DNA from 3 places in the Halomonas sp. AOP7-B1-5 genome. Region 2 is predicted to be linked to each of the others. Evidence: predicted binding sites of a transcription regulator. Region 2 holds the regulator's gene; each other region holds the start of a gene.
What was found. Region 2 encodes PhoB, which activates phosphate uptake and scavenging genes when phosphate is short. Its sites were predicted from a motif close to TGTCATANNNNTGTCANA; they were not measured.
Positions count from the first base shown of each region.

Region 1: the regulator PhoB is predicted to act here: its motif matches at 925-942, upstream of ugpB (sn-glycerol-3-phosphate ABC transporter substrate-binding protein UgpB).
Region 3: the regulator PhoB is predicted to act here: its motif matches at 1,294-1,311, upstream of phnD (phosphate/phosphite/phosphonate ABC transporter substrate-binding protein).

Region 1 covers NZ_JBQTDC010000003.1:165,194-167,463, forward strand. The annotation lists gene ugpB (sn-glycerol-3-phosphate ABC transporter substrate-binding protein UgpB) at 1-839, opposite strand, end outside; gene argE (acetylornithine deacetylase) at 1,041-2,210, shown strand.
Region 2 covers NZ_JBQTDC010000006.1:818-3,087, reverse strand. The annotation lists gene ubiA (4-hydroxybenzoate octaprenyltransferase) at 1-551, shown strand, start outside; gene phoB (phosphate regulon transcriptional regulator PhoB) at 660-1,349, shown strand; gene phoR (phosphate regulon sensor histidine kinase PhoR) at 1,352-2,270, shown strand, end outside.
Region 3 covers NZ_JBQTDC010000046.1:17,006-19,275, reverse strand. The annotation lists gene phnC (phosphonate ABC transporter ATP-binding protein) at 1-199, opposite strand, end outside; gene phnD (phosphate/phosphite/phosphonate ABC transporter substrate-binding protein) at 280-1,245, opposite strand; gene ACT3XD_RS17130 (bifunctional diguanylate cyclase/phosphodiesterase) at 1,372-2,270, opposite strand, start outside.

The DNA of each region.
Region 1 (2,270 bases), on a different contig from region 2:
GCGCGTGACGCCGACGAGTTCATATACATCGCGCAGTCGCTTGCATAGAACGAAGGTGCCGCATCCGGGCCGTTGGCTGGGCCTGCGTAGCTGTAGACGCCGCTATCAGACCACTCTTTCAACTGATCCCAGAAGCGTGCCTGTACGTCGCCGTTAAAGGCAAACTCGGTATCCAGACCACCGAAGCCGTTTTCCTGGGTGCCGATGGACTGATTGTGCAGTGCTGAGAAGTTCTCGAGGCCCACCCAGTTGGCCGCGTAGGCCATGGTGAAGCCGCAGGAGGCCGCGCCTTCATCGACAATCTGTTGGCCCATCTCGCCCATCTCGGCCCACGTAGTAGGCGGTGACTCAGGGTCTAGGCCAGCCGCTTCAAAAATGGCTTTGTTGTAGTAAAGAATCGGCGTGGACGAGTTGAACGGCATGGAGAGCATGTTGCCGTTGGTATCGGTGTAGTAACCGGTCACCACGGGCAGGTAGTCGTTCGGGTCAAAGGTGTTGCCGTGCTCTTCCATCAGCTCATAAACGGGATAGATGGCGCCTTGGGCGGCCATCATGGTGCCGGTGCCTACTTCGTAAATTTGTACGATGTGAGGCTGCTCGCCTGCGCGGAAGGCGGCAATGGTGTTAACCATGGTTTGTTCGTACTCGCCCCGGTAGGAAGGCGTGACACGATACTCATCCTGGGTGGCATTGAAGTCTTCAGCAAGCACGCTCAAGCGCTCGCCCAGCTCGCCGCCCATGGAGTGCCACCAGGTGATCTCGGTAGCGGCGTGGGCAGAAACACTCAGAGTAGCCGCGGCGATACCGGCAGATAACGCGCGTAACATAAAACGAGACATAAGAGCTCCTTTTGAGCCTGACATAAGCCAGGTGGCACAGTGCGTTTGTTAAGGTTTTTGGATGCACTGAACAGTAGTCAGTGTAGATGACATTTTGATGACTGCTAAGTTAACTGGGTATGACCACGTTCAACTTTGGCAGTAGGCGCACGAGGAAGCCGGTGATAGGGTTAGACGAAGTGTATAACCAGCGAGAATCATATGAGTGACGCAATAGCGCTATTGACCAAACTGGTCTCCTTCGATACCACCTCCCGGGGCTCCAACCTGGCGCTGATCGAGTTTGTCGAAGGCTATCTTGAAGAGTATGGCATCGCCTCTGAGCGGGTAATGAGCCCCTGCGGTACCAAGGCGAACCTGATCGCCCGCGTAGGCCCCGACGCGCCAGGTGGGGTGATGCTTTCCGGCCATACCGACGTGGTGCCGGTGGAAGGCCAGCCCTGGTCGACCGATCCTTTTGGCTTGCATGACGGCCAGGACGGTAAGCTTTACGGGCGTGGCACCTGCGATATGAAGGGATTTATTGCCTGTGCACTCGCCATGGTGCCCACGTGGGTGAAAGCGCCTTTGCAGCAGCCTATCTATTTTGGCTTTTCCTACGACGAGGAGATTGGCTGTGTGGGGGCGCCTGCGTTGATCAAGCGCTTCTATGAGCGCTACTCCACCACGGCGCATGTGATTGTCGGTGAGCCGACCAGCATGCAGCCGGTGGTCGCCCAAAAAGGGGCAACTAACCTGCGCACGACGGTCATCGGGCGCGAGGCGCATAGTAGTCAGGTCAATCAGGGCACATCGGCGATTCATGTGGCGGCACGCCTGGTCACCTTTATTGAAGACACCATGACAGTCCTGGTGGATGAAGGGTGTGTCGATGAAGCGTTCAACGTACCCCACACCAGTTTGCACGTTGGCAGGATCAAGGGCGGCACCGCGATCAACATTATGGCGCGGGAGTGTCAGTTTGAGTGGGAGATTCGTCATCTACCCACCGAGACGTTCGAAGAGGTGTTCGCTCGTTTTGAGACGTATGCCGACACGTTAAGTGCCGAGCTAAAGGCACGTGGCAAGCAAGTGGAAATTGTGACCGAACCACTGAATGTGACAGTGCCGGGGCTGGCCGACCGAGATAATCACGCAGTGTTGCGCTTGGCCAAAGACCACCTGCCCGATGCCTGCTGCAACCACGCAGTAGCCTACGCCACCGAAGCGGGGCAGTTTCAAGGCCAGGGATTACAAACCATTATTCTGGGACCGGGCAGCATCGCCCAGGCGCATCAGCCTGATGAGTACATCGAAAAAAGCGAGCTTGAGGCGTGCACGGACTTTATGAGCCGGATGGGGCGTGCCCTGGAAGTGCCGTTCGAGGAGTGAAGAGTTAGGAGTGAGGAGTAAAGAGTGGGGGTAGATAAGACGATGCGGTGTCGGGTAGCC
Region 2 (2,270 bases):
TAGTGCTGCTCACCAACTGGTTTACGGTGCTCTTATCGCTGGGCGGGGTCGTACTGGCGTTTATTTATCCGTTTATGAAGCGCTACACCCACTTTCCTCAGGTGGTGCTCGGGGCGGCTTTTTCCTGGGCGATCCCCATGGCGTTTGGCGCCGTATTAGGGCATGTACCGCTAGATGCCTGGCTACTTTTTTTTGCCAACGTGCTGTGGACGGTGGCCTACGATACTCAGTACGCCATGGTTGATCGTGATGATGATTTGAAAATCGGCATTAAATCAACGGCAGTGCTTTTTGGTGACGCAGATCGTCTGATCATTGGCTTGTTGCAGATCGCCACGCTCGCGCTTTTGGCCTGGGTCGGCGTGCGCGTCGGGTTAGGCGGCTTTTTCTGGCTGGGGCTTGCCGGTATGGCGGCGACATTTATCCATCAGCAGCGCCTGATTCGTCATCGTGAGCGTGACCCGTGCTTCCAGGCATTTTTGAATAACCACTGGGCGGGGCTACTCATTTTTGCAGGCATTGCGCTTAGCGAATGGCCGGTTGTGGGCTAAGCCTGCTCAGCGCGATTAATGCTTGTCATATAAGTGTCATCAAGTCATGGTGTTATTGTCACTGAGATGTCATTGAATTTCCTTCTTTGAACACCGTGAGGCCCTGGGATGACCGCCAAGACCGTTTTGATTGTCGATGATGAAGCGTCTATCCGCGAGATGATCGCCGTAGCGCTGGAAATGGCGGACTATCGCGTGCTTGAAGCGGATAACGCCCAGGATGCCCACGCGCTGGTGGTAGACCATCAGCCCGACTTGCTACTGCTTGATTGGATGATGCCGGGCACCAGCGGTATTGAGCTGGCAAGACGCCTAAAGCGTGAAGAAGCGACGGCTGAACTGCCCATTATTATGCTCACCGCCAAAGGCGAAGAGGATAATAAGATTCAGGGGCTTGAGTCGGGGGCGGATGATTACATTACCAAACCTTTTTCACCGCGCGAGCTGGTCGCACGCCTGAAAGCCGTACTGCGTCGCGCCACGCCACGCGGCGTGGAAGACCCGATCGAAATCAATGGCCTGCTGCTGGATCCGGTTAGCCACCGCGTAAGCGCTCACGGTAAGGCGCTTGAAATGGGACCTACCGAATACCGCCTGCTGCAGTTCTTTATGACCCACCAGGAGCGGGCTTACACACGCAGCCAACTGCTCGATCAGGTGTGGGGCGGCAATGTCTACGTTGAGGAGCGCACCGTGGATGTCCATATACGGCGCTTGCGTAAAGCATTGGGCGAAGTGCATCAGAACCTGATCCAGACGGTACGGGGTACCGGTTATCGCTTCTCTGCCCGGGTGTAATTGTGCGCCTGTGGAGCCGTGAGCTGTGGCGCATTGCCTGGTTAGCGACCATTGGGGTTTGCCTGGGATGGCTATTGGGTTCGGCAGGGCTGGGGTTGTCGGCCGGATTGGCCGTCTGCTTGTTCTACCATCTACGTCAGCTACGCGTGCTTTTTCAGTGGCTCACCCTCAATCCGCATAATGAACCGCCCGCGGCCAGTGGCATGTGGGGGGATCTGCTTGATCGTCTTTATCGCTATCAAAAAAGCCAGCGTATCACCCAGGGACGATTACGGGCGACGCTGGCACGCATTCAGGAATCCTCTGAGGCTATGCGCGACAGCGTAGTCATGCTTGACCGGCACGGTGATCTTGAGTGGTGGAACAGCGCCGCAACGAAGATGCTGGGCCTGCAGACAGCGCATGATCGTGGTCAGCACATCACCAATCTACTGCGCGACCCAGACTTTATCAGCTACTTCAATGCACGCAATTATAGCGAGCCGTTAACTCTGACCTCGCCGATTGATGAGCGTAGCGTCCTGCAATACCAGATTACCCTCTACGGTGACGATGAGCGCTTGGTGATGGCGCGGGATATCACCCGTTTACATCGCCTTGAGCAAATGCGCCGCGATTTCGTCGCCAATGTTTCCCACGAACTGCGTACTCCGTTGACCGTTCTTCTGGGCTATCTGGAAACCTATGGCGATCTGGCCGACCAGCTTCCGCCCCGCTTAGGCCGGGGTATTGAGAAGATGCAGGAGCAGACCCAGCGTATGCAAAATCTGGTGAATGATCTGCTGCTGCTGTCGCGTTTGGAGATTGATCAGGGTGGCGAAGATCATCAGCCGCTATCTATTGAGCGCCTTCTGAATAGTGTTTGTCAGGATGCACTCGCTCTATCGCACCACCAGCATAGCGTGCGTGTCGAGATTGAAA
Region 3 (2,270 bases), on a different contig from region 2:
TAAGCTCTACATCGTCCAGACGAATGCTGCCCTGGGTAGGTTCCACCAGGCGGTTCACACAGCGAATCAGCGTACTTTTGCCCGCACCGGATGGCCCAATCAGCGCCATCACCTGCCCTTTGGGCAGCGTAAGTTCGATATCGGTGAGCGCACGATCTCCGGTGGGATAACGCTTGGTAACGCCGCTGAGTGTCAACATCGTTCTACCTCTTATACATAATGTAACGGCCAGAAGGGGTTAACCTCCTGGCCGAATGTCTACAAAAATTATTGGCTGACTCAGTCGCAGTCGTACGTCACGCCGTTGGCATCAGCGATAGTGCGAATAACCGCCCACTGCTCTTCGTAGGTGATAGGGATAAATTGGGCTTCACCGGAATTAGCAAACTCTTCCTGCAGCGCAGAGCCTTCCCAGTCGTAGCTGAAGAACGCATCCTGAATTTTCTCAGCAAGCTCTGGGTTCAGGTTATGCGCCAGACCGTAGCCCGTGGTGGGAAAGGTTTCAGAGGTATAAATAATGTCGTAGTCGCCTTCATTGACCACGCCGCGGGCAATCATGCGCTTGCCTACCGAGTTGGCAATGGCGGCAGCGTCATAGTCTTTATTTACCACACCTAAAATGGAGTTATCGTGAGACCCAGAGAAAGCCGTCTCGAAGTCTTCATCGGCTTCCAGGCCATATTCAGAGCGTAACAGCGCGGAAGGCGCCCGGAATCCTGAGTTGGACGTCTCAGAAGTGAACGCCAGCTGACGGCCTTCCAGATCTTCGACCGATGCAATGCCGCTGTCTGGGTAGGTGATAATTTCCATCTCGTAACCAAAACTGCCGTCATCGGCGGCCATGATGGCAAACGGACGGAAACCGCCGCAGTTTACGGCAACCGGTACACCGCCGGTGTTAAAGCCTGCTACATGCAAACGACCAGCGCGCAGGGCTTCCTGCTGAGCAGCGTTGGACTGCACCGGAAAGAACTGGACTTTTTTACCGGTTGTTTCACTTAGGTGATCAAGAAAATCAGCCCATACATCGGCGTAAACCGCCGGGTCTTCAACCGGGGTATAGGCAAAAATCAATGTATCGGGGTCGACCCACTGCGACTCGTCGCTCGGCGTATCCGCCACCATATCGCCATCGTTATCCACGTAGCGCGTAGAAAGATCTGCCGAGGCATTGGCCGTTACCAGAGCAAAAGCACTGATGACAGCCGCGCTGATCAACGTGCGGGGCAGAGACAAAGAGTGCATAGGTCACCTAATGTGTTGTTCGAAGATAGCGCTATCCTGCCGACACTAGATGACAACCCTAAGACACTCTAATGACTAATTAATGACGCATCAGAAAAAAACCAATAGAGATCAAAGCGCCTTGAATTAGCAGGTACGACGCTCCACAAACATGCTGTTACCTACGATCTTCTTAGCCTGATGCTTTAACTCTGAAAGCTGCGCGGCAATGTCCAGCGCTTTGCAGACGGCGGGGTCGATAACCGGCTTAACGGCGACAGAGACGCTCACAAAGGGAAAAAAGCTTACGCTGCCCTGGCGGTTTTCAATCGAGATGCCACCTTGTTCACGGTCGCTATCCTCATAAAAACCCGGAGCCATCACTTCAAACGAGTCCAGGATTTGCTGACATACGTTTTCCCAATGGCTTAACGGCAGCAGCATCATAAAATCATCGCCGCCAATGTGACCGATAAAGCCGCCCGCGTTGTCTACCTGGGCCTGAAGCAAACGGGATAAGGCAATAATGACATGGTCGCCACGCGCATAGCCGTAGGCATCGTTAAACGCCTTGAAGTTATCCAAATCAACATAGGCCGCGGCAAAGCCCTGCTCGGCGGCAAGATAATTGGTCAGTGTTTCATTAATTAATATGTTACCCGGAAGTCCGGTGAGCGGGTTGGCATGGCGTGCCTGACGCACCTGTATAGCAGTAATCTCACGCAGCAAATCAATAATGCTGCCCATCCCCAGATAGTCACCATTGGCATCCACAATCACGAAGTCCTCCTGTTCGATATCGTGACTGTCGGTTAACTGCTGGCTCAATACTTCAAGCGGGGTATCCGCATGGGCTATCAATGGATTGGCATCCGCGATGTCCCAGACGCGGCGCTTGGAATAGAGCGAATGGCTATACGGGTTGGTGAACAGGGTTAAAAAGGCGTTACGGCGTACCACCGCGATAGGTTTGCCAGCATCTACTACCGCGACACAGCGCAAGCCGGTGTTATTTCTAAACCGCTCGGCCAATATAGGTACCGAAC